Regions from separate parts of the Paraburkholderia dipogonis genome, predicted to be linked through region 2. Evidence: riboswitches for the same ligand, from Rfam matches in the RefSeq annotation. Region 2 holds a riboswitch; the other holds the start of a gene.
The links. Region 2 has a riboswitch for thiamine pyrophosphate ahead of ACFSNN_RS39975 (FAD-dependent oxidoreductase). Riboswitches for the same ligand answer to the same signal wherever they lie in the genome.
Positions count from the first base shown of each region.

Region 1: another riboswitch for thiamine pyrophosphate. It lies ahead of thiC (phosphomethylpyrimidine synthase ThiC); the one in region 2 lies ahead of ACFSNN_RS39975 (FAD-dependent oxidoreductase).

Region 1 is NZ_JBHUFR010000016.1:80,273-85,236, reverse strand. It holds gene ACFSNN_RS20500 (cytochrome b/b6 domain-containing protein) at 1-303, opposite strand, end outside; gene ACFSNN_RS20495 (DUF1223 domain-containing protein) at 334-1,179, opposite strand; gene ACFSNN_RS20490 (GreA/GreB family elongation factor) at 1,620-2,030, shown strand; TPP riboswitch at 2,183-2,301, shown strand; gene thiC (phosphomethylpyrimidine synthase ThiC) at 2,394-4,325, shown strand; gene ACFSNN_RS20480 (glycine zipper 2TM domain-containing protein) at 4,582-4,794, shown strand; gene ACFSNN_RS20475 (hypothetical protein) at 4,960-4,964, shown strand, end outside.
Region 2 is NZ_JBHUFR010000047.1:59,986-64,949, forward strand. It holds gene ACFSNN_RS39970 (ABC transporter ATP-binding protein/permease) at 1-743, opposite strand, end outside; TPP riboswitch at 1,125-1,248, shown strand; gene ACFSNN_RS39975 (FAD-dependent oxidoreductase) at 1,465-2,595, shown strand; gene thiS (sulfur carrier protein ThiS) at 2,676-2,873, shown strand; gene ACFSNN_RS39985 (thiazole synthase) at 2,930-3,745, shown strand; gene thiE (thiamine phosphate synthase) at 3,742-4,845, shown strand; gene ACFSNN_RS39995 (ABC transporter ATP-binding protein) at 4,941-4,964, shown strand, end outside.

The DNA.
Region 1 (4,964 bases), on a different contig from region 2:
GAAGCGCCCGCTCGCAAGGTTCAACGCGAGATACAGCAGACCGTTGAAGACCAGCAGCCACATCGCCGCGAAATGCCATTGCAGCGCGCCGCCGAGCCAGCCGCCGAGCGTGATGGCGGTCGGAAAATGAAACGCCGGGAAGATCGGCGAGGCGTCGTAGATGCGCCAGCCCGACAGCATCATCAGGATGGCCGCGAGCGCGTTGAGCCAATGCGTGAGACGCACCCACAGCGGATGAATCGCACCGCTTTTTTTCGGCTCGGCCGACGGCACGCTGTCGCGAAGTGCATGATGGGTTGCCATGAAACTCTCCTGTGAGCGCGGACGCGGCGATCAATGGCACGCGGCCAGTTCGGCCACTTGCAGAACATCGCCGGTCGCCGCGTTTTCGACGAAGGCGACCACGCCGAAGCGGTCGGCGGGCGCGTTGAGCTTGGCATCAGCGGCGCCGTCCTGGATGCGGACATCGCGGCGAATCTGTGCGTTGCCCGCTACGAGCGGCACCGGGCCGATCCATTGCCGCACGACGCGTTCGTGATGCAAGGTGACGCCGCTGTTTTCGCCGGCGCCGACTTGCGAGCTCAGCGAGTTTTCATAGACAGCGACGTAGGCCTCGAGCTGGCCCGCCGCGTCCGTCAACTTGCTGGTGAATTGCGCCGCAACGTTGAACGCACCCGGCGTCTGCTGCGCTTTGAGTTCTAGCGCGACGTTCGCTTGCGCCGGCTCGGCGACCACCTTGCCGATGCGGCTCGCGAAACTGTCGCGTTGCGACCAGCTACGCAGCTCGCGTCCCGAGACGAAGATTTCCGGCGTGTAGATGGTGTGGCCACCGGCGAGATCGGTGAGCGCCTGCTGACGTTCGGTGAAACGATGTTGCGAGAAGCGGTCCGTCCAGCCGAGACTGTTCCAATAGTCCACGTGCAGCGCCAACGGGACGATGCTTTGCGTCGCGCCGCTGTTCTTCCATTGACTCAGCCAGTTGTCGGCGGGCGGGCAGCTATTGCAGCCTTCGCTGCTGTACAGCTCGACCAGCGCCACGCGATGCGCCGGACTATGCGCGCTGCAGATCGCGCTGGCCGCGTTCGCAAGACCGCTGGTCACAAGCGTGGTCAGCGCGGCAGCGAGGGCGATGCTCCGAGTGAAACGCCGATTGTCTCGGCGGGGTCCGGCGGTTTGCATGACGTGCTCCAATCAGGATCTGCACGTTTGTCGAACCACATGGCCGGTTATGACAGCCCGTTTCCAACTTTTTTCCTGGAGCCTGAAGACGCCGGGCGATGCACGACTCGCGTGCTAACATTAGCCTTTCTATTGCGCGCGTTCAGTCAGATGAATGGCGGCGCCCTCTTCACTCTCTTTCGCTACCCGCCGGCTACTTCGATGCGCTTTCCGACTTCCCGTGCCTTCTTCCGCTTGCGCCCCCGTCGCGCAACCGGCTGCGCGCGCGTGGAACTCATGCCGCGTCGCGCCGGCGAGCCGTCCCGAACGCTCCCGCTCCACGCCGCCCGGCGCCCGGTCTAACGCAGCTTGCTCCATTGCCTGAGCCGCGTTGCCGGGCTCCGGGCCGATCTCATCCGCACGCTGTTCCCTCAAATGTAGATCGAATTGGAGTACCCGTCGTGAAAAAGACGAAAACCTGTTATCTCACCGAACTCGACGTCGCCCGTCTCGAGAAACACGCAGCCAAACCCGGCGCGCAAGCGCACTTGCAAGAGATGCTCGACGACGTGCTGGAACGCGCCGTGATCGTCGATTCGCGCGAGATTCCGGCCAACGTCGTCACGATGAACTCACAAGCCACGCTAGTCGACGAAACCAGCGGCGAGCAGATGACCTGGACCGTGGTCTATCCGCCCAATGCGGACTTCGCGCACGGCCGCCTGAACGTGTTCTCGCCCGCCGGCATCGCCTTGCTCGGCGCCAAACGCGGCGAGCGCATCCGCTTCACGCCGCCGAGCGGCACGGAGAAAGTGCTGAAGCTGGAGAAGATCCTGTTTCAGCCCGAAGCCGCCGACGATTTCACGCTGTAAGCAACGCCCCGCACGTCACGCAGAACCTTTGCCGCATCGTCTCCGGCTGCCCCGCCGATTCACGAGAAGCGCGTAGCGGCCCGCTGCTGTTTCCGTCATTCGAATTTTCAAGATGGGTTGCCAAGCAGCGGGCGGCCGGTGTATCGTGTGCGCTGCTAACGCGGGGGTCCTGCGTCGCACGGAGGTTGGAGGTCCGTGCCGCGTGGGTGAGAAATACCCTTTGAACCTGATCTGGATAATGCCAGCGCAGGGAAGCGTACGGATTTCGCACCCAAGCCTGATCGCCTCATCTCTCGCGAATTCCGACTACTTCCGTCTCGTCTCCTGCTTAGCCGCCCCACATAGCTTTGCACAGGAGATACGATGAACGCCAATCCGAAGTTCCTTTCCGCCGACGCTCACGTCGACGAAGCCGCTGTCGCGCCGCTGCCGAATTCCCGCAAGGTCTACGTGACCGGCTCGCGTGCCGACATCCGCGTGCCGATGCGCGAAATCTCGCAGGCCGATACGCCCGACAGTTTCGGTGGCGAAAAAAATCCGCCGGTCTATGTCTACGACACGTCGGGCCCTTACTCCGATCCGGAAGCGAAGATCGACATCCGCGCCGGTTTGCCAGCACTGCGCCAGGCCTGGATCGAAGAGCGCGGCGACACCGAAGCGCTGACGGGTCTGTCGAGCGACTTCAGCCGCGAGCGCGCCGCCGACACGGCCACCGCCGATCTGCGCTTCAAGGGCCTGCATCGCACGCCGCGCCGCGCGATCGCCGGCAAGAACGTCTCGCAGATGCACTACGCGCGTAAAGGCATCATCACGCCGGAAATGGAATACATCGCGATTCGCGAGAACCAGCGCCGTGCCGAGTATCTGGAAAGCCTGAAGACGAGCGGCCCGAACGGCGAAAAACTCGCCGCGATGATGGGCCGCCAGCATCCGGGCCAGGCGTTCGGCGCGAGCGCGTTCGGTCCGAACGGCCTCACGGCGATCACGCCGGAATTCGTGCGCGAAGAGGTGGCGCGCGGCCGCGCGATCATCCCGAACAACATCAATCACCCGGAAAGCGAGCCGATGATCATCGGCCGCAACTTCCTCGTGAAGGTGAATGCGAACATCGGCAACTCGGCGGTGACGTCCTCGATCGGCGAGGAAGTCGACAAGATGACGTGGGCGATCCGCTGGGGCGGCGACACGGTGATGGACCTCTCCACCGGCAAGCACATCCACGAAACGCGCGAGTGGATCATCCGCAATTCGCCGGTGCCGATCGGCACGGTGCCGATCTATCAGGCGCTGGAAAAGGTCAACGGCAAGGCCGAAGACCTGACGTGGGAAATCTTCCGCGACACGCTGATCGAACAGGCCGAGCAAGGCGTCGATTACTTCACGATTCATGCGGGCGTGCGTCTGCAATACGTGCCGCTCACGGCCAAGCGCATGACCGGCATCGTCTCGCGCGGCGGCTCGATCATGGCGAAGTGGTGCCTCGCGCATCACAAGGAAAGCTTCCTGTACGAGCACTTCGAGGACATCTGCGAAATCATGAAGGCGTACGACGTGGCCTTCTCGCTCGGCGACGGCCTGCGTCCCGGCTCGATCTACGACGCCAACGACGAAGCGCAACTCGGCGAACTGAAGACGCTCGGCGAACTCACGCAGATCGCGTGGAAGCACGACGTGCAGACCATGATCGAAGGCCCGGGCCACGTGCCGATGCAGTTGATCAAGGAGAACATGGACCTGCAACTGGAATGGTGCGACGAAGCGCCGTTCTACACGCTTGGGCCCCTGACCACCGATATCGCGCCGGGCTACGATCACATCACCTCGGGCATCGGGGCGGCGATGATCGGCTGGTTCGGCACGGCCATGCTCTGCTACGTCACGCCGAAGGAACACTTGGGCCTGCCGAACAAGGACGACGTCAAGACCGGCATCATCACTTACAAGCTCGCCGCGCACGCCGCCGATCTGGCGAAGGGCCATCCGGGCGCGCAGGTGCGTGATAACGCGCTCTCCAAGGCGCGCTTCGAGTTCCGTTGGGAAGACCAGTTCAACCTCGGTCTCGATCCGGACAAGGCGCGCGAATTCCACGACGAAACGCTGCCGAAGGATTCGGCCAAGGTCGCGCATTTCTGCTCGATGTGCGGCCCGCACTTCTGCTCGATGAAGATCACGCAGGACGTGCGCGAGTTCGCCGCGCAACAAGGCGTCACCGACGACGAAGCGCTGAAGAAAGGCATGGAAGTGAAGTCGATCGAGTTCATGAAGAAAGGCGCTGAGATTTATCAGCGGCAGTAAGGTTGGGCTCGCGGATCGGGCGTCGCTGTTACGCCACCCGATCCGCCAGGTCCCTGCATTACAGCAACGAAGCCCGCCACTGGCGGGCTTTTGCGTTTGCGCGATCCGGGCACGCCGCGTGCTGCACGAAGGGCAACATTTGATTACGAAACCGTCGGTTCGCTGACAAGCGCACACATCCGGATACAGGATGCGGCGATACCATCAAATGCAGGGGCGGTGCTTACTGCCGACCATAACTACAGGAGTCGACATCATGAAATCGATACGTCAAATCGGTACGTTTGCGGCCATTGCGGCCATTCTGGTGAGCCTTTCCGCATGTGACGGCATGAGCCGCCAGGGGCGCGACACGGCAATTGGCGCGGGTCTGGGCGGCGCGGCGGGCGCGGCGGTCGGCGGCAATGCGCTGTCAACGCTCGGCGGCGCGGCGGCGGGCGGCGTCATTGGTCACGAGGTGGGCAAGTAATGAACAATGATGCGTCCGGATGAAGCGTACGGCAGCAGTCGCGACACCCGCTGCAACGAGGCGAAATAAGCCGTTACGGTTTTGCAATCCTGTTGGCCCAGAGGCGGCGTAAGCTCATGACGTGACGCCCCTGATTGTGGCGTTCGATTCAACCAGGAGCGCGTCATGAA
Region 2 (4,964 bases):
TAGAACGCGATCTGCTCGGCGTTTTCACGCAGACGGATCAGGCCGAAACGGAAATCCGCCTCCACTTTCTGCGCCTGGTAATTGATCGGCACGAGCGGATGGCCGACTTTCTGGATGATCAGCGAACCGACCACGGCGTAGAGCGCCGCAGCCCACACCATGTAGCCGGGAATCTCGATCGGCATGCCGCCGAGCGAAATGGTCAGCGCACCGGCCAGCGACCACAGAATCGTGATGAACGACACCAGCGTGACGACGGTGGACAGCAGGTCGAGCGTCAGCGAAAGCGTGCTGGTGGCGAACGATTGCAGGTCGTCGCTGATCCGCTGGTCGGGGTTGTCGGCGAGGCGGTCGCGCTCGATCCGGTAGAACGCGCTGTCGTTCAGCCACTCGTTCAGATAGCGCGTGGTCAGCCACTGGCGCCAGCGGAAGCCGAGCATCTGACGCAGATAGCGGCCGTACACCGCGAGAATGATGAAGCCGAACGCGAGCCCGGAGAACACCATCAGCAGGTGAGGGAAGTCGCGCACGTTCTTGGTTTGCAGCGCGTTGTAGAAGTCGGCGCTCCAGCGGTTCAGCCGTACGTTGATCCACACCACGAGCAGATTCATCACGATGATCGCGATGAGCAGGCCCCATGCCGTTTTTCGTTCTTCGGAAACCCAGTAGGGTTTGATCAGGCTCCAGGCGGAGACTTTTTCGTCCGGCGGCAGCACGGGGGTGGCAGAGGTATTCGGTGTCATGAGCATCCTGAAGTAGTGCTGGCCCATTCGGGCTGACCCAGTTGGGGCGAGCCCGTCGGCGGGCTGCCCTGCGGCGGGTTTGCGGTACATGCCCGGGCGTCGTGCTCGACGAACGCACGCCCGGGTGAGCGTCAGATTCTGGCGCGAAGCCCTTAAGCGAAAATTAATTTGCGCCGCGAGGCCCCCGCGCCGGTGCCGCTGCGAACATGGCGGGACGGCGTGCCGCCCGCGCCGCGCTCGTGCGGCATCCTGTGCTGGCATTGTGCCAGAGCGCCGCCTTCGGCCGCATTCATAACGTGAAAGATGGTGCCGGATCAAATCGCGCGCGACGCGGCCAGCCGCTGGTTTGCGGGCGCCGCGCCTTTTATGGTCTAATGACCTTCGACGAAACAGGGGTGCTTCGCGCACAGGCGGCATGATTTTCATGGCGCAGCGGCGAGGCTGAGAGACACCCTTTGCACCCGATCCGGGTAATACCGGCGCGGGAAGTTTCCGGAAGCAGCCAGTCTTCCATTCCCCGCCGGGCAGCGTCCGTCATTGGATCGCGCATTGTCCGGCCGGCCTCACCCGCCGGTTTCGTCCTGGGTACGTGCGTTGTGTTGCCGTACGGAAAGGACTCGATGACCGCCTATTCTTCAGATATGTGTTTTGCTCTTCGTCACGCCGCCGTCGGCGCGCCGCGCTTCAGCTTTGCTTGCTGTCCTGAAACGGAGTGTGCGCGATGACGCGTTCTGCACAACCCGATTTCGCCGTGCTCGGCGGTGGCCTGTGCGGGCGGCTTGTCGCGTGGCGTCTCGCCGGACAGGGACACCGCGTGGCGCTTTATGAGCGTGGCGATGCCGCCGGTACGCAATCGGCCGCGTGGGTCGCCGCGGCGATGCTGGCACCGCTCGCGGAAGCCGCCAGCGCAGAACTGCTGATCACGCGGCTCGGCGCGAGTTCGCTCGAAACGTGGCCGCAAGTGCTGGCCGAGTTGCCCGAGCCCGTGTTCTATCAACGTAATGGCACGCTGGTCGTGTGGCATCACTCGGATCGAACCGAAGCGCCGCTGTTCGAACGCCGGGTGCGTTCGAATGCGCCCGCTGAACTGCTGGACGGCGGCTTCGTCACCCTGGCGGGCGCGCAGCTCGGCGCCGCCGAGCCTGCTTTGTCGGGCCGCTTTAATCAGGGTTGGCTGCTGCCGCGTGAAGGCCAGCTGGATAACCGTCAGGTGCTCACAGCGCTGGCCGCGGGCCTCGCGCAACGCGGCGTCGACACGCACTGGAATACACCCGTCGACGAGCGTGCGCTGCCGCCCGCCCGCATCACGATCGACTGCCGCGGCCTCGGCGCGAAGCCCGTGCTGCCCACGCTGCGCGGAATTCGCGGCGAAGTCGCGCGCGTGCATGCGCCCGGTATCGAGCTGACGCGGCCGGTTCGGCTGCTGCATCCACGCTATCCGCTCTACATCGCGCCGAAGCAGGACGATCTCTACGTGATCGGCGCCACCGAAGTGGAAGGCGAGGATATGTCGCCGGTCAGCGTGCGCTCCGCGCTCGAACTGCTGAGCGCGGCGTTTTCCGTGCATCCCGGCTTCGGCGAGGCACGCATCCTCGAACTGAATTCGCAGTGCCGCCCAACTTTGCCGGACCACCGTCCGGCCTTGCTGTGGGACGGCGCGCAGACATTGCGAGTAAACGGCCTGTACCGGCACGGCTACATGATCGTGCCCGAAGTCGCCGACGAAGCCGTGCGCTTCGCCGCGGCGCTGCTCGACGGCCGCATCGGCGACGCCGATGCCTTCGCCGGCTGGCAGCGCGACGCGCGCTGGAGCGAGCTCTTTCAACTGGATTCCGCGCGGGAGCCGGCATGAGCGTTGCGCGAATGGTATTCACCCAAACGAGCACGCACGCCACGCCGCTTTCGCCATCGACTGAAACGTGTTCGAACACCATGGACATTCATATCAATCAGAAGCCGTTGTCGCTGCCCGAAGGCGCGACCGTCGCCGACGCGCTTACCGCGTTCGGCGCCCGTCCGCCGTTTGCGGTCGCCTTGAACGGCGACTTCGTGGCGCGCACCCAGCATGCGGCGCGCGCGCTGCAGGCGGGCGACAAGCTCGATGTCGTGCAACCCGTGGCCGGCGGCTGAACGACCGCCGCGCACTGCGGGAACCCGGATTGCCGGAGACAAACAGGATTATGCAAATGACTTCCCCCCAAACCGCCGACGCGCTCACGCTCTACGGCCAGACCTTCGCGAGCCGCGTGCTGCTCGGCACCTCGCGCTATCCGTCGCTGCAATCGCTGTCCGATTCCATCGACGCCGCGCGGCCCGGCATGGTGACCGTCGCGCTGCGCCGGCAGATGAACGAGGGCGGCGCGGAAGCCGGCTTCTTCGATCTGCTGAAGCGCCATGGCGTGCCGCTGCTGCCGAACACGGCCGGCTGCCTGACCGTCGGCGAGGCGGTGACGACCGCGCACATGGCGCGCGAAATCTTCGAGACCGAGTGGATCAAGCTCGAACTGATCGGCGACGACTACACGTTGCAGCCCGATCCGGTCGGTCTGATCGAAGCGGCCGCGCAACTGGTCAAGGACGGCTTCAAGGTGCTGCCGTATTGCACTGAAGACCTGGTGATCGGCCGCCGTCTGCTGGACGCCGGCTGCGAAGCGCTGATGCCGTGGGGCGCGCCGATCGGCACCGGCAAGGGTGTGATCAATCCTTATGGGCTGCGGGTGTTGCGTGAGCGTCTGCCGGACGTGCCGCTGATCGTCGACGCCGGTCTCGGCGTGCCGTCGCACGCGGCGCAGGTAATGGAATGGGGTTTCGACGGCGTGCTGCTGAACACGGCCGTGTCGCAGGCCACCCACCCCGACGCGATGGCGCGCGCCTTCGCGCTGGGTGCCGAAGCGGGCCGCCAGGCTTTTCTGGCGGGACCGATGGCCGAGCGCGAAAGCGCGCACGCGAGCACGCCGGTGGTCGGCATGCCGTTCTGGCATCAAGATGGGAGCGCCGCATGACGCAGACTTTGACATTGAAGGACCGCGACCTTTTCTGGCCGCCCGCCGACGAACTCACCGAAGCCGCCGAGCGCATCCGCGCCCGGCTCGGCGACTGGCCGCCGACGCACGCGCCGTGGCGCATCTGCCTGACCGCGCCGGACGAACCGAACGGCGGCGATCTGATCGTGATCGCCGACGCGCAGCAGCATGGCGAGCAGGTGGCGCGCTGGCTGGTACACGGTGCCGGCGTGATCGAAGCGGCCGAGGACAAGGCCACGCTGCATCTGGGCGGCGAAAAATACCGTCTCGAAGGCCATCTCGCGGAAGACTGGGTTGCCGCGCTGGCGGCTTTCCTCGACTGCGGTTTCGACCCGCATGACGCGCTGGTGCTGGCGCTGGCCTGGCGCGACGGCGACGAAACGCGTGCCGACGACGCCTTTCCCGCCGATCTCAGCCATTTCCCGCGTCTAGCCGGCTTGCCCGACGCGCCGGCGCTGGCGTTCCCGCGCTGCCCGGACCGGTTGGGCCTGTATCCGGTTCTGCCGACGGCGGAGTGGGTCGAACGCGTAGTGGGCTTCGGCGTGAAGACGGTGCAATTGCGGCGCAAATCGGCCGAACCGGCCGATGAACTGAAGCGTGAAATTGCCCGCTGCGTGGCCGCCGGCCGTCAGCACGACGCTCAGGTGTTCATCAATGACCATTGGCAGGCCGCGCTCGAGGCGGGCGCATACGGCGTCCATCTCGGTCAGGAAGACGTGCACACAGCGGATCTCGCTGCGCTCGCCGCGGGCGGCGTCCGGCTCGGCCTGTCGACCCACGGCTTCTACGAGATTCTGCGAGCACTGCATTTCCGGCCAAGCTACATTGCTCTGGGTGCGGTGTTTCCCACCACCACCAAGGTCATGCCGACCGCGCCGCAGGGTCTAAGGCGTCTAGCCCGTTACGTGCGGCTGCTCGACGGTGTCGTGCCGCTGGTGGCGATCGGCGGAATCGACCTGCAGGTGATGCCCGACGTGCTGGCGACAGGTGTCGGTTGCGCGGCCGTGGTGCGGGCGGTAACGGAAGCGGCCGATCCGGCTGCCGCCGTTTCTGCATTACAACAAGGGTTTACGCGATAATCGTCATGATTAGTTAAGGGACAGGGCACCCTCACGGCAACTTTTGCACGGTGGCCCTATAATTCGCCTTCCGTGTAAAAAGGACTGTCAGTTTCGTGTCTTCCTCCCCCGAGACCTTA